DNA from 4 places in the Streptomyces sp. NPDC055239 genome. Region 1 is predicted to be linked to each of the others. Evidence: riboswitches for the same ligand, from Rfam matches in the RefSeq annotation. Region 1 holds a riboswitch; each other region holds the start of a gene.

Region 1 (5,580 bases):
GTCCACGTCCGTGAAGTTCGACATCAGCGGTACGGCGCAGACGGCGACCCGCAGCACGTCCTCGCCGACCGGGGGAGCGACGACGGACTCCCGCACGGCGCCCCGCAGGGACACCCGAAGGCCGTCCTCCTCGTCGATGCCGAGGCCGTGCTGGAAGGGAAGGACGCCGAACGTACGCCGCCCGGTGAGCTCATGAAGCATGTCGAGCCCGGGTTCGAGCAGCGAGACGTCGCCACGGAACTTGTTGACGAGATAACCGGCGACCAGTTCCTGGTCCTCGGCGCTGAGCAGCGCGGTCGTACCGAAGAAGGAGGCGAAGACGCCGCCTCGGTCGATGTCGCCGACCACGACGACCGGGAAGCGGGCGGCCCGCGCGATCCCCATGTTCACGATGTCCGTACGCCGCAGATTGATCTCGGCGGGACTGCCCGCGCCTTCGCAGATCACGGCGTCATAGCCGCCCCGAAGTTCTTCGAGGCATCCCACGACGGTGGAGAGCAACTGTTCCTGGCGCCCCCCGTGATAGCCGCGCGCGCTCATCTCGCCCACGGGCTTTCCCATGAGGACGACCTGGCTGCTGCGGTCACTGCCCGGCTTGAGCAGCACGGGGTTCATCAGTGCGCTGGGTTCGACCCGGGCGGCCTGCGCCTGCATGGCCTGGGCCCGCCCGATCTCGGCGCCCTCGCGCGTGACGAAGGAGTTGAGGGACATGTTCTGTGCCTTGAAGGGCGCGACGGAGACCCCCTTGCGGGCCAGCCACCGGCAGATCCCGGCGGTGATCACGCTCTTGCCCGCATCGGACGTGGTCCCGGCAACGAGCAGCCCACCACTCATCAGACCCTGCCTTTCCGCATAGTGCTCACCACGGCCGCGACCCCCAGGGCAAGCAGCCCTACCCGGCGCGAGAGCTTCACGGCCCGTTCGATGTCGGCGACTTCGACGTCCCGCCCGTCCCCGTTCAGGACGGGCCGGTGCTCGATGCGGCCTCCGTACGAGAGGGTCCCCCCGAGCCGTACCCCCAACGCCCCTGCGAAGGCGGTCTCCACGGGCCCCGCGTTGGGGCTCGGATGCTTGGCCGCGTCCGCACGCCAGGCCTTCAGGGCACCGCGCGGCGCGTCTCCGGCGGCAGCCGCGAGCACCGCGGTGAGCCGGGCTCCGGGCCACCCCAGTACGTCGTCGAGCCGCGCGGAGGCCCACCCGTACCGCCGGTACTTCACCGACTTGTGCCCGACCATGGCGTCGAGCGTGTTCACGGCCCGGAAGGCGACAAGCCCGGGAACCCCGCCGAGAGCCCCCCACACCAAGGCGCCGACGACCGCGTCGGACGTGTTCTCGGCGACGGACTCGACCACGGCCCGCGCGATGCCGTCGGCGTCGAGGGACTGCGGATCACGGCCGCACAGATGCGGAAGGCGCTCCCGTGCCACCTCGATGTCCCCGGCGGCGAGCGCACCGCCGACGGCCCGCGCCTCGCGCCCCAGCGAGGTCCCGCCGACGACGGCCCAGGTGGTGGCGGCGGTCAGCGCGACGGATGCGGCGCGTGAGTCACGTACAAGAGAAGAGGCCAGGACGGCGGCACCTGCCGCACCCCCGGCGCACACCACGGCATGCAGGGCGCCCCACCCGCGGTGGTCACGCCACAGCACACGCTCTACGGCACCGGCGGCCCGGCCGAACGCGGCGACCGGATGCCCGCGGCGAGGATCGCCGAGGAACAGATCACCGAGGAGGCCGGCGGCGGCGCCGTACGCGAAGTCGCGATCGGCACGCATGGCTTCAGCCGGCCGTGACGCGGAGGGGAGCGAGGGGCCCGGCCTGTACAGGCGGGGGCACAGAGACCGGCAACGGGCGGCCGCGCATGGCGATATGTCCTCACTCAGGGTGTCCGCGCCCTGATTCGACGAGATCGGCGGCGAGAGTTCCTGGCTTCCGAGGAGCCGGCTGAGTCAGCTCCTCGATGACAGTGGCGGGACCGCGCCGGATTCGCACCGGCTTCCTCTTCTGCCGCCGTAATGGCTCCGGCAGTCCACCACGCCCGCGAACGCCCGTCAACTTGCCGTTGACCTGGGGCGGGAGAGTGTGCCGAGGCCCACAGACAGAGGTGGGGTGCGGGCCGCCGAAGCGTCCCGCACCCCACCCGGAGCTGCGATCGTCAGGCGACGATCAGATAGATCCCGTACGCCACCGCCGCCGCGCAGAGCGCGAAGCACACGTACGCGCCCGTGCGTGCCGCCACCGGGGGCCCGCCCGCCGTGGAAGCGGCGGAAGCGGTCGAAGTGGCGCCGGACGTTGCCGTCTCGCGCTTGGAGAGGCCGACGATGCCGAGGGTGAACAGGCCCACCAGGGCCACCGTCACCGCGAGGCTGACTCCGAACACGGAGCCGAGAGCTGCCCAGTCGATGTTCATGCTGACTTGTCCTTACACCGTGGCGGGCCGGGCGGGGTCCGCCGCGGTGCCGGTCGGGGCCGGGGCCTGGATGGTGGCCTTGACGAGGTCGACGTCGGGGCTCGTCACGGCCGACCCGGTGGGCGGCGGAGAGACGGCGGCGATCGCGGTGGTCACGACGCCCGCCGGCTCGTCCGCGAAGGAGCTGCGGATCTCGTCGTCGGCGACGTTCGTGTGGTCGACGGCGTTGCGCCGGGACAGCACCCAGATCACGGCAGAGCCGGTCACCAGGAGCGCGGCGGTCGCCGCGATGCCCCAGGGGCCCTGCTTGGTGAGGAACTCGGCGCCCGCGCCGACCAGACCGGCGGCCGGGAGCGTCAGGCCCCAGGCGACGAACATGCGCGTCGCCGTGGACCAGCGGACCACACCGCCCTTGCGGCCGAGGCCCGCGCCCATCACGGCGCCCGAGCAGACCTGGGTGGTGGAGAGCGAGAAGCCGATGTGCGAGGAGGCCAGGATCGCGGTCGCGGCGCTGGTCTGGGCGGCGAAGCCCTGCTGCGGCGCGAGGTCCGTGAGGCCCTTGCCCATGGTGCGGATGATGCGCCAGCCACCGAGGTACGTGCCGAGCGCGATGGCGATGCCCGCCGAGACGATGACCCACATCGGTGGGTTGGCGCCCGGGTTCAGGACGCCGCCGGTGATCAGGGCGAGCGTGATGATGCCCATGGTCTTCTGCGCGTCGTTCGTGCCGTGCGCCAGCGAGACGAGGCCCGCGGAGGCGATCTGACCGGTGCGGTAGCCCTTGGCGGTCGCCTTGGTGTCGGTGTTGCGTCCGATGCGGTACGTCAGACGCGTGGCCAGCGTCGCGGCGATGCCGGCGACGAGGGGCGCGGCGATCGCGGGGATCAGGATCTTGGTGACGACGGTGCCGCCGTTGATCGACGACCAGCCCATCGACATGACCGCGGCGCCGATGAGGCCGCCGAAGAGCGCGTGGGAGGAACTGGAGGGCAGGCCCACCAGCCAGGTCAGGAGATTCCAGAGGATCGCGCCCACCAGGGCGGCGAAGATCACCTCTGTCTTCAGTCCGTCTTCGTTGACGATTCCGCCGGAGATCGTCTTGGCGACCTCGACCGACAGGAAAGCGCCGACGAGGTTCAGCACGGCGGACATGGCCACCGCCGTCTTGGGCTTGAGAGCGCCAGTCGAGATGGTGGTCGCCATCGCGTTGGCCGTGTCGTGGAAACCGTTCGTGAAGTCGAACACGAGAGCGGTAACGATCACGATCCCGAGGAGAAGCGTGATGTGTTCCATTTACCCAGGCTTCTGTTGGACGTCAGTGGCAAGTGGAACGTAGGCAAGCTGGGTGAACGGAAAGTGAACTTGGTCGGGCCGTGCGGTGACCCAATTCGGGGCACTGCCACTCCGGTTCCGTCGTGGCTCTGACGAAGATCGCCCGGAGTGGCGTCGCGAGGCCTGGAACGTGAGCTTCCAGAGGCCCGGAATGCGGGCTTCCAAGGGTGTCCGACCGGTATCCGGCCGTGCCCGGCTACCCTCGGGCGAACTTCTTCAACTGCTTCATCGAACCGTTGAAGAGATTCTGGTCACCCGGGAACCTGCCGCCGTTGTCGTACTGCCAGAACGTCAGGTACGACCAGCCCCTGGGCAGCTTCCCCGACGTCGACGACCAGTGCGCCAGCCACAGCGCGTGATGCGCCGCGAAGGCACGGCTGCCGCCCGTGCACTTGTTCCACCACCTGGTGGTCGTGTAGATCACGGGACGCCGTCCCGTCTGCCGCTTCACCTCGTTGCTGAACGACTTGATCCAGTGGACCATGCCCCTCTTGCTGATGCCGTAGCACTTCCGCTTGCCGTAGGGATTGTGCTCGATGTCGAGGGCCGGCGGCAGCGTCCGGCCGTCCGCGCTCCACCGTCCGCCGTGCCTCATGAAGTAGGCAGCCTGCTTCTTGCCGGACGACTTGCTCGGCACGGCGAAGTGGTACGCGCCGCGCAGGATGCCCGCCTTGCGGGAGCCGTTGTACTGCTGCTTGAAGTGGGGATTGCGGTACGTGTAGGACTCGGTGGCCTTGATGTAGACGAAGCGCGCGCCCTTGCTCTTCGCCTTGTGCCAGTTGACTCGCTTCTGGTGCGACGAGACGTCGTGCCCCCTCGGCTTGCTCGCCGCCGAAACCGGAATCTCGGCGAGGACGGTCCACCCGAGGGCCAGAGTCACTACTGAGGCCGCGATGACGCGCGCGCGGCGACGGGATGGTTTGTGGTCATGAGCCATATTTCCCCCCGGACTGCGACGTGCGGGACAAATCTTCCGGAGAGTACTGGAAGATCATCGGATGGCGGTCGATGGCCAGCCAATCAGCACCAGAGAGTGATGTATGCACATTTGTACTCTTACGGACTCCCTGCCTCCGCCCCTACGGTGCCGCGCCCCACGGCTGACAGGATCGCGGCATGACGGAGCAGCGGGACGTGCGGGAGCAGCGGGACGAAGTCCGGCAGGACGCGGTGGAGCGGGCGTGGGGCGAGCTGGTGGCGGCGGCCCGCAGGACGGTGACGGACGGCCTGGTGGTCGGCACGTCGGGCAACGTCTCGGTGCGGGTCGGCGGCACGATCCTGGTCACCCCGAGCGGCATGCCGTACGACCGCCTCGGGCCGCGGGACGCGGTCGGCGTCGACACGGACGGCAATCAGCTCTTCGGTGACCTCGCCCCCACCAGCGAACTGCCCATGCACCTGGCCGTCTACCGCACCACGGACGCCGGAGCCGTGGTCCACACCCACGCGGTGCACGCCACCGCCGTCTCCACCCTCGTCCCGGAGCTCCCGCCCATCCACTACATGGCGGCGGCGCTCGGCGGCCCTGCCCGGGTTGCCCGGTATGCCCCCTACGGCTCCGACGAGTTGGCCGAGAACATGCTCCGGGCCCTCAGGGACCGCACTGGTTGCCTGCTCCAGAACCACGGAACAGTCACCTACGGAGACACCCTGGACCAGGCGTACGACCGCACGGCGCAGCTGGAATGGATGTCCCGCCTCTGGCTGACGGCCAGCGCGGTCCCGGGTCACACCCCGACGCTCCTGTCCGCCGGGCAGCTGAGGGAAGCGGAGGACAGGCTGCGCGGCTACGGCCAACAGTGACGGCCCTCGGGGGCGCGTCGGGGGCGGCTTCGTCCCGA
Region 2 (5,580 bases), on a different contig from region 1:
CGGTCGGCTCGTCGAGGATCAGTACGCGGGGGCGCATCGCCACGGCGCCCGCGATGGCCGTCCGCTTGCGCTGGCCGTAGGAGAGCAGATGGGTGGGGCGGTCCGCCAGGGCGCCGATGTCGAGCGCGGCGAGCGACTCGGCGACCCGCGCCCGGACCTCGGCATCGGGCAGCCCGAGGTTCAGCGGCCCGAAGGACACGTCCTGCTCCACCGAGGCGGCGAACAACTGGTCGTCGGGGTCCTGGACGACCAGTTGGACTGTGGTGCGCAGCCGGGTCAGACCCTTGCGGTCGTACGTCACGGGAACGCCCGCGACGCTCAACCCGCCCTGGTCCGGGCGGAGTCCGCCGCTCAGCAGCCGCATGAGGGTGGTCTTGCCACTGCCGTTGCGCCCGAGCAGCGCGAGAGCACGGCCCTCGGTGACATCGAAGTCGAGGCCGCTGAGCACGGTCGGCCCCTCTTCGTACGCGTAGGAAGCGGCGCGAAGAGCGACCAAGGACGCGCCCGGCTCTCGCTCGCGAGGAGCTCTCGCGTCGCTCGGGTCGCTCGGGTCGCTCATGGAAGGAGCCTTTCCAGTACGAGGGTGAGGACCGCGAGGCCCGTGAGGAGTACCGCGCTGGCCGCCACGAAGGGCCGGGAGATCCGGGCTTCGGGCACAAGGACGCGCAGGGTTCCGTCGTAGCCGCGTCCGGCGAGCCCGGCCTGCAGCCGGGTCGCCCGGTCGAAGGCCCGCACGAACGCGGTGGCCCCCAGAGAGCCGAGGGAGCGCCAGGTGGCGGCCCGGGTGGTGTGGCCGAGCCGCGCGGCCTGCGCCTGCCGGATGCGGCTCATGGAGTCCAGGAGCAGGAAGCTCATCCGGTACATGACGAGGGCCACGTCCACGACCGGCGCCGGAACACCCGCCTTCACCAGGCGGGGCAGCAGATCCGACATCGGCGTGGTGAAGGCGAAAAGGAGGACGCCGAGCGAGGCCGCCGACGTGCGCAGGAGCAGACCGCCCGCCCTGGCGGGACCGCCGTCGGCGAGCGTGACGAACCCTTCGGTTCCGCCGAGTTGGACGATCAGGGTCAGGGCTCCGGTGACGCAGAAGCCGAGCGGTACGCGGTAGGCGCGCCACAGTTTACGCGGCGGCACACCGGCAGGCCCGAGCAGCACGGCGAGCGCCGCGATCAGCACCAGGGCGGCGCCGGGCCAGGGCGGCAGCGAGACGGCAAGGACAGTGAGGCCGAGCCCGAGGACAGCCTTGTCCACGGGGTGACGGCGGCGCCAGCGACTGCTGTGCGCCGCCGCGTCGATGGGCAGCACGCGGGCTCAGACCTGCTCGGTCTCGGGCCGGACGCCCTCCACGTCGCCGGACTGCTCCGCAGGTGCTGCCTGCGCCCGTGCCGTCTCCGCGCCCTGACGGCGCCCCTTGCGCACACCGAAGTAGTACGCGAGGACGCCCGCACCGAGTGCCGCCTGCAAGGCGAAGAGCGCCGACTCGATCTCCCCGGAAGGGGGTTCGTACAGCGGCGAGAACCAGGGCTCGTAGTCCGGCTTGATCTCGGTGATCGCGGTCTCGGCCTGGGCGTCCGCCCCGGCGAACGGTTCCTTCTCGTCGTCGCCGAGACCGAGCGCCACCGGCAGCACCGCGAGCGCGGCGACGATGACGAGGAGCACAATGTTGATCTTCGCGTTCCGGCTCATGCTCATCAGGCGCTGGCCCCCGTCTCGGTCTCCGTCTTCTTCGCCGCAGTCGTCGCGGTCGTCGCGGTCGCCGCCGCCTGCTTGCCCTGCAGCAGTACGCCGAGCCGCGTGAGTTCACCCTTGCTGGACTGCACGAGCAGCCGCATCACCAGGACGGTGAGAAGCCCCTCGCTGACGGCCAGGGGGATCTGCGTGACGGCGAAGATGCCGCCGAACTTGCCCAGAGCACCGAGGAATCCGCTGCTCGGGTCGGGGAACGCCAGGGCCAGCTGGACGCTGGTGACGCAGTACGTGGAGAGGTCGGCGACGAACGCGCCGAAGAACACGGCGACCATGAGCGGCACGTCGTACCGCTTCAGGAGCCGGTAGACGGCGTATCCGGCCCATGGCCCGACGATCGCCATGGAGAACACGTTGGCGCCCAGCGTGGTGAGCCCGCCGTGGGCGAGCAGCAGGGCCTGGAAGAGCAGCGTGATGGTGCCGAGCACCGCCATGATCGGCGGCCGGAACAGGATCGCGCCGAGCCCGGTGCCCGTCGGATGCGAGCAACTGCCCGTGACGGAAGGGATTTTCAGTGCGGAAAGGACAAAAGTGAAGGCTCCGGAGGCGCCCAGGAGCAGGGTGCTCTCCGGGTGCTCCTTGACCTCACGGGTCAAGGAGCGGACTCCGTGGACGACGAACGGCGCGGACGCTACGCTCCAGGCGATCGCGTGCGCCGGCGGGAGGAAACCCTCGGCAATGTGCATGGCTAAGCAGACCCTCTCCAGCACCTCGTGGATGGACAACGCGCCTTGGTCGGTCTCCTGGCTTACGGGTCATACCGACCGGACTCCGCCTTCCCGGATGCGTGTGCACCCAGTGGCTGCCGCGAGGGCTGGAGCCGGACTTCCCGATCACAGTGGCGAGGGCCGCACCGGCATCACACCGGATTTCCCGTTCACCAAGGCGTGGTGACCATAGTGCGCAACCGAGATTCCTGACAACTTGTGGGACGGCCGCGCCTGTGGGCGTACGCCCCTGGTCAGACCTCAGACCTCAGGAGTGCGTGAAGCCGGGCGGTCGCTTGTCGACGAAAGCGGCCATGCCCTCCTTCTGGTCCTCGGTCGCGAACACGGCATGGAAGAGGCGGCGTTCGAAGCGGACCCCCTCCGCGAGGGTCGTCTCGAACGCCCGGGACACGGCTTCCTTCGCCATCATCGCGACGGGCAGGGACATCCCCGCGACGGTCTCGGCGACGGCGAGGGCCTCGCCGACGAGTTCCCCCGCGGGCACCACGCGCGATACGAGTCCGGCCCGCTCCGCTTCCTCGGCGTCCATGGTGCGACCGGTCAGGCACATCTCCATGGCCTTGGCCTTGCCGACCGCGCGGGTCAGCCGCTGCGAGCCGCCGATGCCGGGGATGACCCCCAGTTTGATCTCGGGCTGACCGAAGACGGCGGTATCGGCGGCCAGCAGGATGTCGCACAGCATCGCCAGCTCGCAGCCACCACCGAGCGCGTACCCGGAGACGGCCGCGACCGTCGGCGTGCGCAGCGAGCCGAGCCTGTCCCAGGCGGCGAACCAGTCGCTGAGGTACATGTCCATGTAGCTCCGGGGCCGCATCTCCTTGATGTCGGCCCCGGCGGCGAACGCCTTCGGCGATCCGGTCAGGACGACGCAGCCGACGTCCGGGTCCCGATCCAGTTCCGCCGTCGCGGCGACGATCTCGTTCATCACCTGAAGGTTGAGGGCGTTGAGAGCCTTGGGCCGGTCGAGCGTGAGAAGTGCGGTACGGCCCTTTCGTTCGATGCGGATCGTCTCGTACGACGCTGAGGTCGTCTCGTACGGCTCTGTTGTCATGCGCTGTCCCCGTCCCCTGCCGTGTGCTGTCTGATGGTGTTGACGATCCCGGAGAAGTCCTGGTCCGATCCGGCGCCTTCCGCGTAGGCGGCATACAACTCGGCTGCCTTCACACCGAGTTGTGCATGGATTCCACTGGCCTCGATTGCGCTGGCCGCGAGTCCCAGGTCCTTGGCCATCAGTGGGGCGGCGAATCCGGGTCGGTAGCCGCGGTTGGCTGGGCTGGCCGGAACGGGCCCCGGCACCGGGCAGTTGACGGTCAGGGCCCAGCACTGCCCGGAGGCGGTGGAGGCCACGTCGAACAGGGCCTGGTGGGACAGGCCCAGGCTCTCGCCCAGGACGAACGCCTCGCTCACCGCGATCATCGAGACGCCGAGGATCATGTTGTTGCAGATCTTCGCCGCCTGTCCGGCGCCGGGTCCGCCGCAGTGCACCGCCTTGTTCCCCATGATCGTCAGGAGCGGGTCCGCCTCGGCGAACTCGGCATCGCCGCCGCCCGCCATGAAGGTGAGCGTGCCTGCGTCGGCGCCCACCACTCCCCCGCTGACCGGGGCGTCGAGGGCCCGCATCCCGGCCGCCGTCGCGGCCGTGTGTGCGCTGCGCGCGTCGGCCACGTCGATGGTCGAGCAGTCGATGAACAGCGTGCCAGGCCGGGCGGCGGCAAGGAGCCCCTCCTCCTGGTAGAGGCTAAGGACGTGCCGCCCGGCAGGCAGCATGGTGATCACCACGTCCGCCACGGCGGCGGCGTCCGTCGACGATCCGGCGGCCACCACGCCGTTCTCGACCGCCTCGGCGAGCAGTTCGGGCAGCAGGTCGTGGCCGAGCACCCGGTGCCCCGCCTTGACGAGATTGGCGGCCATCGGGCCGCCCATGTGACCGAGCCCGATGAAGCCGATGGTGAGAGCGGTGTTCACCACGCCACCTCCTGTGGGGTCGTCGCCAGGTGGATGTCGCCGTCGGCGGGCGGGCCGAAGTGGCGCGCCACGTCCGCGTCGGTGACCTCGGCCAGGGTGGCCGGTTTCCAGCGGGGACTGCGGTCCTTGTCGATCACTTGCGCCCGGATCCCCTCGACCAGGTCGTACGAGGCGAGCGCGGCGCGGGAGACCCGGTACTCCTGCTCGAGGACGCGCTCCAACGGGCCGAGCCGCCGCGCCCGGCGCAGTGCGGCGAGCGTGACCTTCAGGGCGGTGGGCGACTTGGTGGCAAGGGTGTCGGCCGCCTCCGTCGCCGCGCGCGCTCCATGGCCGCGCAGCCGGGCGAGGATCTCCTCCACCGTGTCGGCGGCGTAGCAGTCGTCGATCCAGGCCCGGTGACCGGCAAGGTCGCCGGGCGGCGGCTGGCGCACGTACATCTGGAGGGCGTCCCAGACCGGCTGCGTGGCGAAGTCGCCAAGCAGCCTGGGCATGTCGCCAGAGGCCACGAAATGATCGGCGAGCCCGCACAACAGGGCATCGGCGGCGCCGACTTGCGCGCCGGTGAGCGCCAGGTGGGTGCCGAGTTCACCGGGGGCCAGGGCCAGCAGGTAGGTGCCGCCCACGTCGGGGACGAAGCCGATGCCGGTCTCCGGCATCGCGATGCGCGAGCGCTCGGTGACGATGCGGACGTCGCCGTGCGCGGAGACTCCGACGCCGCCGCCCATCACGATCCCGTCCATCACGGCGACGTACGGCTTGGGGTAGCGGGCGATGCGCGCGTTGAGCCGGTATTCGTCGCGCCAGAAGTCGGCGGAGGCGGCTGTCCCCGCACGTGCGTCCTCGTAGATGGAACGGATGTCGCCGCCCGCGCACAGACCGCGCCCGCCTGCGCCTTGGACGACCACGGTCCGTACGGCAGGGTCGCTCTCCCAGGTGGTGAGCGCTTCGTCGATGCGCCGCACCATGGTGTGGGTGAGGGCGTTGAGGGCCTGGGGACGGTTGAGCGTGAGGTGGGCCGCGCGGCCCTCGGTCCGGAGCAGGACAGCGTGCTCGGTGTCCTTGGCCGCCGTCACCGCAGTGCTTCCGTCAGGCCTCGGGCCACGATGACGCGCATGATCTCGTTGGTTCCTTCCAGGATCTG
Region 3 (5,580 bases), on a different contig from region 1:
GTCCGGCGAGGAAGCGGGCAGTCCAAGGCCGAGGAAGTTGGCGGACGCCAACAGGTACAGCACGACGGAGAATCTGCCGCCCGCATCAGTGGCCAGTGGAGCGGCCAACTCCCGCGCCAGATGCCGGAGGTGGATGTACGCCCAGCCGTGCCCCTGCATCCGCAGTGCCTCGACGACCGTGCGGGAACCGGGCGCGAGCGCGGCGCCGCGTACCAGGCGTGCGACGGCGGGGACTTGAAGCATCCCGGCGACCGCCACCAGCCAGAACCACTCACGGTGTCCCGTCGCGGCCAGGGTCATGAGGACCAGCAGGCCGGGGAAGGCCAGCAGCAGGTCCAAGGCACGCATCACCGTCTCGTCGAGGCCACGTCGCGGCCCAGCGGCCAGCAGACCGAGCGGAACCCCGACGGCCGTACCGACCAAGAGCGCCGCCAGGGCGCTGCCCACCACCGAGGCCCCGCCTTGCAGTACGAGTTCGAGCACATCGCGTCCAAGGACGTCCGTGCCGAGCAGGTGCCCCGCGCCGGGCGGCTGCGACGGCAGAGCATCCTCGTACGACAGGGCCTCCCCCGCCACCCACGGCCCCAGCAGGGCCGCGAGCACCGGCACCCCCAGCAGGACCAGGGCGATCCACGGCATGCGCGACGACATGCGCCGTCGTACCTCACCCACCGATTCGGCCTTCTCCGGCAGCATCACGCTGTCACCTCCCGTCGCGGTGCGAGCCGGTGCGCGGCCAGATCGGCGACGAGGTTCACGGCGACGGCGGTGCCCGCGAACAGGAGCGCGTACGTCTGCACTTGGGGCAGGTCCCGGTTCTGCACCGCCTCGACGAAGCCGCTGCCGAGGCCGCGGAATCCGAACACCGCCTCCACGAGCACGGCGCCGCCAAGGAGCCCCTCCACGCACCGGGCGTACTGCTGCGCGGCAGGGCCCAGGGCGTTGGGCAGCACGTGGCGCAACACCACCGTGCGTTCCCGCATGCCGAGCAGCCGTAGATGCTCGGCGACAGGACCGTGCCGCTCGGCCGCCACCCCGACGCGGATCTGGCGTGCCAGATCACACAGGTGCCGGGCCGTCAGTACGGTGACGGGGAGCACCAGGACGGTCGGCTCCGCCAGCAGCGCGGCCGTGTCCATGCCGACGGCGGTGGCGGGGAGGAGTCCGGCCGCCAGGGACACCGATGCGACGAGCAGCAGCCCGAGCACGAACTCCGGGACGGCGTGCAGCAGCACGGCGGCGGCGTTCAGCGTGCGGTCGGTGCGGCTGCCCTCACGCAGCCCGGACAGGGTGCCGAGCAGCGGCGCCACCAGGGTGACGAGGAGCAGCGCCGGTACACCCAGGAGCAGCGTCACCCCGGTGCGGCGAGCGATGTCGTCGCCCACCGGAAGGCCGGTGGTCAGGGAGTTTCCCAGGTCGCCGGTGAGCAGCCGCCCGAGCCAGTGCAAGAAGCGGGCCCAGGCAGGCTCATCGAGACCCAACTTCCCTCTCAGCGCCGCCACTTGTTCCGGCGTGCCGAGTTCGCCGCGGAGCACGTCGGCGGTGTCGCCGGGAAGGAGCGATCCGACGGCGAACACAGCCACCAGTACGCACAGGCACTGGACCAGTGCCAGGAGCGAACGCCGCAGAATGTAGGCGCGCACCTCAGCCGACGCGGACCCGGTCGAAGCGGGCCCAGTCGTGTGAGTTCGGCGGTGCCGCACGCAGGCCGCGGACGGACCGGTCGATGGCGTCGGTGGCATCCGAGAAGGCCCATACAAGGAGTCCGGACTCGTCGCGGGCGATCTTCTGGGCGCGGGCCAGCAGGCTCAGCCGGTCCTGCTCGTCACGGGTGGTCCTGGCTCGCTCGAGGAGCGCGTCGAACTTCTTCGAGGCGTACTGCGTCTGGTTGCGGGCCGCTCCGCCGCGCACCCGCTGCTGCAGGAAGTCGGAGACGGGCAGGGTGGAGGTGGTGTTGAAGGCGGCGACGCCCTTCGTCCTGATCTCGGAGAAGTAGGCACTGGAAGCACGGGTGTTGGCCGTCAGCTTCAGTCCGACCTCGCGCAGCTGCCGCGCCATCAGATCCGCGGCGGGCTCCCACGCGGCGTCGACGGAACTCGTCTCCACGGTGATGTGCAGACCTTCGGCCCCGGCCTCCTTCACCAGTCCGCGTGCCTCGTCGACATCCCGTGCACGCTGCTTGATGTCGTCCGGGTAGCCGCGCAGGCCCATGCCGAACAGGTCGTCGCCGGTCTCACCGTGGCCGGCGAGCGCGATACGCACCAGCGCCGCCCGGTCGATGCCGAGCTGTACGGCCCGCACGAGGCGTGGATCGTTGAACGGCTCGCGGCCGGTGCGCAGGAGGAGTTGCTGCGCGGTCGCACGCTCGGCCGTCAGCAACCGGGTCGAGCCCTCCTTCTTGAGCCGTTCCACGGAGGATCCGGCCATGTCGGCGGCGTAGTGCACCTGTCCGGACAGCAGTGCGTTGAGCCGCGCCGACTCGTCGTTCGCCGGGACGATCTCGAGCTCGGCGATGTGCGGAGCGCCGTCCCAGTGGTCGGCCCAGCGCCGGTAGCGGGCGGTGCCTCCGGGTGTGAACGACACGTAGGTGAAGGGTCCTGAGCCGACGGGCTTGCGGAAGTCCTTCGTGCCGTCGGGGATGATCTCGGTGCCGGGCCCGGCGAGAACGGTGGGGAACTCGAAGTTCGGCGCCTTCAGTTTGAAGACCACGGACCGTTCGCCGTCGGCCTTGCTCGCGGCGAAGTCGATCGAGGAGAGCAGCACTTGCGAAGGCGAGCCGGTGTCGGGGTCGGCGGCGCGGCGGTAGCTGTAGAGGACGTCTTTCGCGATGACGGGCTTCCCGTCGTGGAATTCCGCCGCGCGCAGGCGTATGCGCCATCGCGTGCCGGAGGCGTCGCTCTCCCATGACTCCGCGAGCCGTGGCCGGACGGACATGTCGTCCGCGTACGTACCGAGCGTGTCGTAGAGGGCCTTGGCGCGGGCCTGGTCGACGAAGTTGGGGGCTACGTGGGGGTCGAGGGTCTCCTGGGAGCCGCCCGACGTGAACGCGGCACGGAACCGGTCGCTTGCTCCCCCGTCCTTCCCGTCCCCGCCACAGCCGGTGAGCAGGCCGGACGCGGTAAGGGCCAGGGCCCCTCCGGCGGCAAGCACCCCTCTCCTGCCGGGTTCAGGGCGCTGCTTCGGCTCCGTCCGGGCATACGTGATCACAGTCGATCCTCTCCGGGGTGTCCTCGCCCCTGCTGTCAGATCGGCGACGGATCAGTCTCCTGACTTCCGGATCGTCGCTCGCCTCCGCCTTCCCGTCCGCGTGCGCGAACAGTGGCGTGCGGGAGGATCGCTCCCCGGTCACAGTGGCGGGACCGCGCCGGATTCACACCGGCTTCCTGGTTCCCGTCGCCTCGTGTGCTCATTGTGGCCTACGAGTTGTCGCGTACGAGGCGGCGGCGTGAGGGAGGCGTACTCCAGCGGTGCGGACGGGTCGATCGACACATCGAGGGGAGCGGGTTCGGCACCGGAGCGGACCAGCAGGTCACCGACGGCGGCGATCATGGCGCCGTTGTCGGTGCAGAGCGTCATCGGCGGCACCCGCAGCTCGATGCCCGCGGCCCGGCAGCGCTGTTCGGCCAGGGCCCGCACACGGGAGTTCGCGGCCACTCCGCCGACCACGATCAGCGTCTTCACGTCGTGGTCGCGGCACGCCCGCACGGCCTTGCGGGTGAGGACGTCGGCGACGGCTTCCTGCAGCGCGGCTGCCCCGTCGGCGACCGACGGCTCCGCGCCGCGCCGCCGGTGCTGCTCCACCCAGCGTGCGGCGGCCGTCTTCAGCCCGGAGAACGAGAACGCGTACGGGTCGTCCCCGGCCCGGGTCAGCGGGCGCGGGAAGGTGACCGCGCCGGGGTCGCCGTCACGCGCGGCGCGGTCGATGGCGGGTCCGCCCGGATACGGCAGACCCAGGATGCGGGCGACTTTGTCGAAGCACTCACCGGCCGCGTCGTCGAGCGTGTCGCCCAGGTGCTGGATCGGCTCACGCACCAGGTCCGGGACCAGGAGCAGGGACGTGTGGCCGCCGGAGACGATCAGGACCACACACGGCTCGGGCAGCGGGCCGTGCTCGAGGGTGTCGGCGGCGACGTGTCCGGCCAGGTGGTGCACTCCGTACAGCGGTACGTCCGCCGCATAGGCCAGGGACTTCGCACCGGCGAGGCCGACCTGGAGGGCGCCGGAGAGGCCGGGTCCCGTGGTGACGGCGACGGCGTCGATCTGCCCAAGGCGCAGACCGGCGTCCGCCAGGGCCTGTCGTACGACCGGAGTGAAGGCGTGCAGATGGGCGCGGGCGGCGATCTCGGGCACCACGCCTCCGAAGCGGGCGTGTTCGTCCATGCTCGACGCCACCACGTGGGCAAGGAGTCTTCCGCCCCGCACGATGCCCGCGCCGGTCTCGTCGCACGACGACTCGATCCCCAACACCACCGGTTCGCTCACTGCGACCCTCCTTCTGCACATATTCTCTAGTTGCAATATATGTGCAATAAGGGGGTGGTCATTCCCCCACGGACTCCGTCACCGGCTCCAAGGGGAAGTGGCACAGGGCGGTGTGGGAGTCGGACGCGCCCGCAGTCTCCCGGACGACGAGCGGCGGAGCCTCGTTGGCGCACAGGTCCTCGGCGCGCCAGCACCGGGTACGGAAGCGGCAGCCGGAGGGGATGTCGAAGGGCGAGGGGATCTCCCCCTGGAGCTGGATCTCCCGGTCGCCGGTGGCGCGGGAGGCGTCCAGGACCGGTGCGGCCGACATCAGCGCCGAGGTGTAGGGGTGCTGGGGCCGGTCGAAGACCTCCTCGGTGTTCCCGTGCTCGATGACCTTGCCCAGGTACATCACCGTCACCCGGTCGGCGATGTAGCGCACCACGGACAGGTCGTGGGAGATGAACACGTACGCGACACCGAGGCGTGAGCGGAGTTCCGACAGGACGTTCAGGACCTGCGCCTGTACGGACAGGTCGAGCGCGGAGACGGGCTCGTCACAGACGATGAGGTCGGGGTCCAGGGCCAGTGCGCGGGCGATGCCTATGCGCTGGCGCTGCCCTCCGGAGAACTCGTTCGGGTAGCGATGGGCGTCGCTCTCGCGCAGGCCGACCAGGGCGAGGAGTTCGCGGACGCGCTTCTCCCGGGCCTTCGGGCCCGGCACGACGTCCCGGTGGGTGCGCCAGGGTTCGCCGATCAGGTCGGCCGCCGACATGCGCGCGTTGAGGGAGGCGAAGGGGTCCTGGAAGACCATCTGGACGCGGCGGCGCCAGGCGAGGAGTTCCTTGCCGCGCAGGGCGAACGGGTCGGTGCCGTCGAACCGCACCGTGCCCGCGTCGGGCCGTTCGAGCCCGAGCAGGACCCGGGCCAGGGTGGACTTGCCGCAGCCCGACTCGCCGACGAGCCCGAGGGTCTCTCCCCTGCCGAGCTGTACGTCGACGCCGTCGAGCGCCGTCAGTCGGCGACGGCCGCTGCCGAAACTCTTGGTGACGCCGCTGACCTCGAGCAGCGGCCGGGCTTGGGCTGCCTCCGATGCGGCGGCGGTAGCTGCGGGAACTG
Region 4 (5,580 bases), on a different contig from region 1:
CCAGTCCGCGTCCTCCATCGCCTGGACAAGCGCGCGTGCCTGCTCCTCGACCTCGTCGGCGCTTGTGCGGGTGGCCGCCGACTCGTCGAGGCCAAGCGCCTCGCGCAGGCCGGGCAAGGACGCCGTGCCGCCCCAGATCTGGCGGGCGCGCAGGATCGCCAGGACCAGGTTGACGCGGTCGGCACCGGCCGGGGCGCCGCCAAGGACATGGAGGCCGTCGCGGATCTGGGCGTCCTTGATCTCACAGAGCCAGCCGTCGAGATGCATGATGAACTCGTCGAAGCCCTCGTCCTCGGGGCGGTCCTTGAGCCCCAGGTCGTGGTCGAGCTTCGCCGCCTGGATCAGGGTCCAGATCTGGGCGCGGATCGCGGGCAGCTTCGCCGGGTCCATCGCGGCGATCTGGGCGTGCTCGTCGAGGAGTTGTTCCAGGCGGGCGATGTCGCCGTAGCTGTCGGCGCGGGCCATCGGCGGTACGAGGTGGTCCACGAGGGTGGCGTGGACGCGCCGCTTGGCCTGCGTGCCCTCCCCCGGGTCGTTGACCAGGAACGGGTAGATCAGGGGCAGATCGCCGAGCGCCGCGTCGGGGCCGCAGGCGGCGGACAGGCCCGCGTTCTTGCCGGGCAGCCATTCGAGGTTGCCGTGCTTGCCGAGGTGGATCATCGCGTCGGCGCCGAAGCCGTTGTCGTCGGCGGAGGCGGCGATCCAGCGGTAGGCGGCCAAGTAGTGGTGCGAGGGCGGCAGATCGGGGTCGTGGTAGATCGCGATCGGGTTCTCGCCGAAGCCGCGCGGCGGCTGGATGAGGATGAGCAGGTTGCCGCGGCGCAGGGCGGCCAGGACGATGTCGCCCTCGGGATTGCTCGACCGGTCCACGAACATCTCGCCGGGGGCGGGGCCCCAGTGCTGCTCCACGGACTCGCGGAGCTCGGCGGGGAGAGTGGCGTACCAGCGGCGGTAGTCGGCCGCCGGGATGCGGACGGGGTTGCGGGCCAACTGCTCGTCGGTGAGCCACTCCTGGTCGTGGCCGCCTGCCTCGATCAGGGCGTAGATCAGCTCGTCGCCGTCGCCGGAGACAAGGCCCGGCACCTCGTCCGTACCGAAGTCGTATCCCTCGGCCTGGAGTCGGCGCAGCAGGGAGACGGCGCTCGCGGGGGTGTCGAGGCCGACGGCGTTGCCGATCCGGGAGTGCTTGGTCGGGTACGCGGACAGAACGAGCGCGATGCGCTTGTCGGCGGCCGGGATGTGGCGCAGCCGTGCGTGCCTGACGGCGATACCGGCCACGCGGGTCGCGCGCTCGGCGTCGGCGACGTACGCGGGAAGTCCGTCCTCGTCGATCTCCTTGAAGGAGAACGGCACCGTGATCAGCCGGCCGTCGAACTCGGGGACCGCGATCTGGCTCGCCGCGTCCAGCGGCGATACGCCCTCGTCGTTGTCCTCCCAGTCGCTGCGCGAGCTGGTGAGGCAGAGCGCCTGGAGGATGGGTACGTCGAGGCCGCTGAGGGCTCCGGCGTCCCAGGACTCGTCGTCGCCGCCCGCAGAGGCTTCGGCGGGGCGTGTGCCGCCTGCCGCGAGGACCGTGGTCACGATCGCGTCGGCGGCGCCCAGTTCCGCGATGAGTTCGGGTTCGGGGGTGCGCAGCGAGGCGACGTACAGCGGCAGCGGGCGGGCTCCTGCGTCCTCGACGGCGCGGCACAGGGCCTCGATGAAGGCGGTGTTGCCGCTCATGTGGTGGGCGCGGTAGTAGAGCACCGCGACGGTCGGTCCCTCGACCTGACGGGCGGTGCGCTCCAGCGGGCCCCACGAGGGTGCGGGGGCGGGCGGTTCGAAGCCGTGCCCGGTCAGCAGGACGGTGTCGGAGAGGAACCGGGCCAGCTGCTCCAGGTTGTCGGGGCCGCCGTGCGCCAGGTAGGCGTGGGCCTCGGCTGCGAGGCCGATGGGGACCGTCGATGCGGCCATCAGCTGGGCGTCGGGGGCCTGTTCGCCGGTGAGGACGACCACGGGACGTCCGGTGGCGAGGACTTGGTCGAGGCCGTCCTGCCAGGCGCGCACACCGCCGAGCAGACGTACGACGACCAGGTCGGCGCCGTCCAGGAGCTGCGGAAGGTCCTCGAGCGGGAGCCGGGAGGGGTTCGCGTAGCGGTAGGCGATCGGTCCGCCTGCGGCGCGGGCGCTGAGCAGGTCGGTGTCGGACGTCGACAGGAGCAGGATCATGCGGCGTCGGGCCTTCCTCGGGGTGTCCACGCCCCGGGTGGTGTCGATGGCGTCTCCCCTGCTCGAGCGGACGAGAGCTCGGGGAAGGGAGTTCCTGACTCACCCGGCACCAGGACCGGGCTCACAGTGGCGGGACCGCGCCGGATTCACACCGGGCTTCCTCCCCTTGTCGCCGTCTGTGGCGACGACGGGCCGGTTGGCCCGTCGCTAGGAATACTAAGGGCCGGGCAACTACCGGGGGGCAGGCGGACCTGCTGCGATAGGTCGGTATGCTCGCCGCCATGCCCCCATCGGTCCCCCCGCCAGCACTCCCGGGAGACGAGTCTGCCCGCGACCGCGGTGACTCCTGCCCCGGGACGCTTCGGCTGCACCGGGCGGACGACGGGGCGCTGGCCCGCGTCCGCGTTCCGGGCGGCCTCCTGAGCGTGGGGCAGGCAGACGTGCTGCGGGATCTGGCCGAGCGCCTTGGAGATGGCGAGTTGCATCTCACATCGCGCGGCAATGTGCAGCTGCGCGGTCTTCGCGCGGACCGCGGGAGCGAACTGGCTTGTCTGCTTGGCGAATCGGGGCTTTTGCCCTCCGAACGCCACGAGCGGGTGCGCAATGTGGTGGCCTCCCCGCTCTCGGGGCTCGACGGTCTGGGTGAGCGGGACATCCGTCCGTGGCTGTCTGCCCTGGACGAGCTGCTGTGCGCCAGCGACCGGGCCACCGCCCTGTCCGGCCGGTTCTTGTTCGCCCTCGACGACGGTCGCGGCGACGTGGCCGCCCTCGGCGGTGATGTGACCCTGACGGCGCGGGGCGAGGACGAGGCTCTGCTGCGGATCGGACCGGCGCGCGACGCCGTCCTGATCGCGGCCGCGCAGGCACCGCGGGCCGCCCTCGTCGCGGCCGAGACCTTCCTGGAGCAGGCGCCCGACGCGGGTGCCTGGCGGGTGACGGATCTGCCCGGCGGCGTCGGTCCTCTCCTCGACGCGGTCCTGCACCGCCTGCGGGAGGCCGGTTTCCGCGTCACTCCCACCACAGGGCCGCTCCCCCAGGACGCGGTCGGGCCCGCCATCGGCGTCGTACCCGGCCCCCCCGACAAGGCCGCGCTGTCCATCGGCCTGCCGCTGGGAAGCGTCAGCGCGCCCTCATGGCAGACGCTGACGGACACCGCCCGCGAGCACGGCAGCGGCGAACTGCGGCTGACCCCCTGGCGCGGAGTCGTCGTGCCGGGAGTCGAACGGTCAGAGGCCGCACGACTTCTGGCGGATCTGGGGGCCGCCGGCCTCATCACCGCGCCCGACTCCCCCTGGACGGGAGTGGGTGCCTGTATCGGCCGGCCCGGCTGCGCCAAGGCTCTGGACGACGTACGCGCCACGGCGCAAGCCTCGTTGGGACCTGTCGGGGCCCTGCCCGTGTACTGGTCCGGGTGCGAGCGCCGGTGCGGACATCCCCACGGGGAGTGGGTCGACGTCGTCGCCACCCCCGACGGACATCAGATCTCCCGCGTACACGGCGAGAAACGGGACGCTCCTGCGAGCATTCCGGGCAACACGGGCAGCCCGGGTGCAGCACTCGCCGCCGCCGTGGCCGCTACCCGCGGCTGACAACACATGAACACATGAACAACTCTGCAACACTTGACTGCCCCATGCCCTATCAAGAGAGCGAACGCACTGTGCATCAGTACGAGAAGGACGGACCGGCGATCTACCGCCAGTCCTTCGCCACGATCCGCGCGGAGGCGGATCTGTCGGGCCTGCCCGCCGACGTGAGCCAGGTCGCGGTCCGCATGATCCACGCCTGCGGCATGGTCGACCTCGTACGCGACCTCGCTTTCACCCCGGACGTGGTGGCCCGGGCCCGCGAGGCCCTGCGCGCGGGCGCCCCCATCCTGTGCGACGTGGCCATGGTCGCGAGCGGCGTCACCCGCAAGCGGCTGCCCGCGGACAACGACGTGGTGTGCACCCTGTCCGACCCGTCGGTGCCCGCTCTGGCCGCCGAGCTCGGCACCACCCGCAGCGCCGCCGCCCTCGAACTGTGGCGCGACCGGATGGAAGGCGCGGTCATAGCCGTCGGCAACGCGCCCACCGCGCTGTTCCGGCTGCTCGAAATGATCGAGGAGGGCGCACCGCGCCCCGCCGCCGTCATCGGTGTGCCCGTCGGTTTCGTCGGCGCCATGGAGTCCAAGGACGCCCTGGCCGCGCACCCGTCAGGCCTTGAACACATGATCGTGCGGGGCCGCCGGGGCGGCAGCGCCATCGCGGCCGCCGCACTCAACGCGATCGCCAGCGAGGAAGAATGAGCGTGAGCGAGCACAAGACAGGCCGCCTGTACGGCGTCGGGGTCGGCCCCGGCGATCCGGCCCTCATGACCCTGCGCGCGGTGGAGGTCATCGCCGAAGCCGATGTCGTCGCCTATCACAGCGCCCGGCACGGACGGTCGATCGCGCGGTCCATCGCGGCCGAGCACCTGCGCGCCGACCACATCGAGGAAGCGCTGGTCTACCCCGTCACGACGGAGACCACCGACCACCCCGGCGGCTACCGGGGTGCGATGGAGGACTTCTACACCGAGGCGGCGGCCCGCCTCGCGGTGCACCTCGACGCGGGACGCACGGTCGCCGTCCTCGCGGAGGGCGACCCGCTCTTCTACGGCTCGTACATGCACATGCACAAGCGGCTCGCCGACCGCTACCCCACCGAGGTGATCCCCGGAGTCACCTCCGTCAGCGCCGCCGCCGCCCGGCTCGGCACTCCGCTCGCCGAGGGCGAGGAGGTCCTCACCATCCTGCCCGGCACCCTGCCGGAGGAGGAGCTGACCGCCCGTCTCGCCGCCACCGACGCGGCTGTGGTGATGAAGCTGGGCCGTACGTTCCCCGCGGTGCGCCGCGCCTTCGAGAACTCCGGGCGGCTGCCCGAGGCCCACTACGTCGAGCGCGCCACGATGACCGGCGAGCGCACCGATGAGCTGGCCGCGGTCGACGCCGACACGGTGCCGTACTTCGCGGTCGCCGTCCTGCCCAGCAGGATCGACGCGCCCCGGCCCGAGCGCACCCCGGACTCCGGCGAGGTGGCGGTGGTCGGTACCGGTCCCGCCGGGCCGCTGTGGCTCACGCCCGAGACCCGTGGCGTGCTTGCCGCCGCCGACGACCTGGTCGGCTACACCACCTACCTGGACCGGGTGCCGGTCCGCCCGGGGCAGGTGCGGCACGGTTCGGACAACAAGGTCGAGTCGGAGCGCGCCGAGTTCGCCCTGGATCTCGCCCGGCGCGGGCGGCGCGTGGCCGTGGTCTCCGGCGGCGACCCGGGCATCTTCGCCATGGCGACGGCTGTCCTTGAGGTGGCCTCGCAGAAGCAGTACGCGGATCTGCCGGTACGGGTGCTTCCG

Evidence for each region. Region 1 has a riboswitch for cobalamin ahead of ACWFRJ_RS26005 (cobalamin biosynthesis protein). Riboswitches for the same ligand answer to the same signal wherever they lie in the genome.
Region 2: it holds a riboswitch for cobalamin, as region 1 does, so the genes downstream of both, ACWFRJ_RS22630 (energy-coupling factor ABC transporter permease) here and ACWFRJ_RS26005 (cobalamin biosynthesis protein) in region 1, are expected to answer to the same signal.
Region 3: it holds a riboswitch for cobalamin, as region 1 does, so the genes downstream of both, ACWFRJ_RS30045 (ABC transporter substrate-binding protein) here and ACWFRJ_RS26005 (cobalamin biosynthesis protein) in region 1, are expected to answer to the same signal.
Region 4: it holds a riboswitch for cobalamin, as region 1 does, so the genes downstream of both, cobN (cobaltochelatase subunit CobN) here and ACWFRJ_RS26005 (cobalamin biosynthesis protein) in region 1, are expected to answer to the same signal.

What each region holds. Positions count from the first base shown of each region.
Region 1 is NZ_JBSGRD010000008.1:346,582-352,161, forward strand. Features, by position in the region: gene ACWFRJ_RS26000 (cobyric acid synthase) at 1-834, opposite strand, end outside; gene ACWFRJ_RS26005 (cobalamin biosynthesis protein) at 834-1,772, opposite strand; cobalamin riboswitch at 1,895-2,046, opposite strand; gene ACWFRJ_RS26010 (hypothetical protein) at 2,153-2,407, opposite strand; gene ACWFRJ_RS26015 (anion permease) at 2,420-3,700, opposite strand; gene ACWFRJ_RS26020 (lysozyme) at 3,936-4,676, opposite strand; gene ACWFRJ_RS26025 (class II aldolase/adducin family protein) at 4,856-5,542, shown strand.
Region 2 is NZ_JBSGRD010000007.1:46,279-51,858, reverse strand. Features, by position in the region: gene ACWFRJ_RS22645 (energy-coupling factor ABC transporter ATP-binding protein) at 1-559, opposite strand, end outside; gene cbiQ (cobalt ECF transporter T component CbiQ) at 556-1,305, opposite strand; gene ACWFRJ_RS22635 (energy-coupling factor ABC transporter substrate-binding protein) at 1,312-1,686, opposite strand; gene ACWFRJ_RS22630 (energy-coupling factor ABC transporter permease) at 1,692-2,432, opposite strand; cobalamin riboswitch at 2,463-2,660, opposite strand; gene ACWFRJ_RS22625 (enoyl-CoA hydratase) at 2,722-3,525, opposite strand; gene mmsB (3-hydroxyisobutyrate dehydrogenase) at 3,522-4,442, opposite strand; gene ACWFRJ_RS22615 (enoyl-CoA hydratase/isomerase family protein) at 4,436-5,512, opposite strand; gene ACWFRJ_RS22610 (acyl-CoA dehydrogenase family protein) at 5,509-5,580, opposite strand, start outside.
Region 3 is NZ_JBSGRD010000011.1:2,007-7,586, forward strand. Features, by position in the region: gene ACWFRJ_RS30035 (ABC transporter permease) at 1-696, opposite strand, end outside; gene ACWFRJ_RS30040 (ABC transporter permease) at 696-1,643, opposite strand; gene ACWFRJ_RS30045 (ABC transporter substrate-binding protein) at 1,645-3,150, opposite strand; cobalamin riboswitch at 3,242-3,426, opposite strand; partial or broken gene tsaD (tRNA (adenosine(37)-N6)-threonylcarbamoyltransferase complex transferase subunit TsaD) at 3,442-4,470, opposite strand; gene ACWFRJ_RS30055 (ABC transporter ATP-binding protein) at 4,541-5,580, opposite strand, start outside.
Region 4 is NZ_JBSGRD010000020.1:89,032-94,611, reverse strand. Features, by position in the region: gene cobN (cobaltochelatase subunit CobN) at 1-2,208, opposite strand, end outside; cobalamin riboswitch at 2,278-2,409, opposite strand; gene cobG (precorrin-3B synthase) at 2,478-3,797, shown strand; gene ACWFRJ_RS41280 (precorrin-8X methylmutase) at 3,869-4,495, shown strand; gene ACWFRJ_RS41275 (precorrin-2 C(20)-methyltransferase) at 4,492-5,580, shown strand, end outside.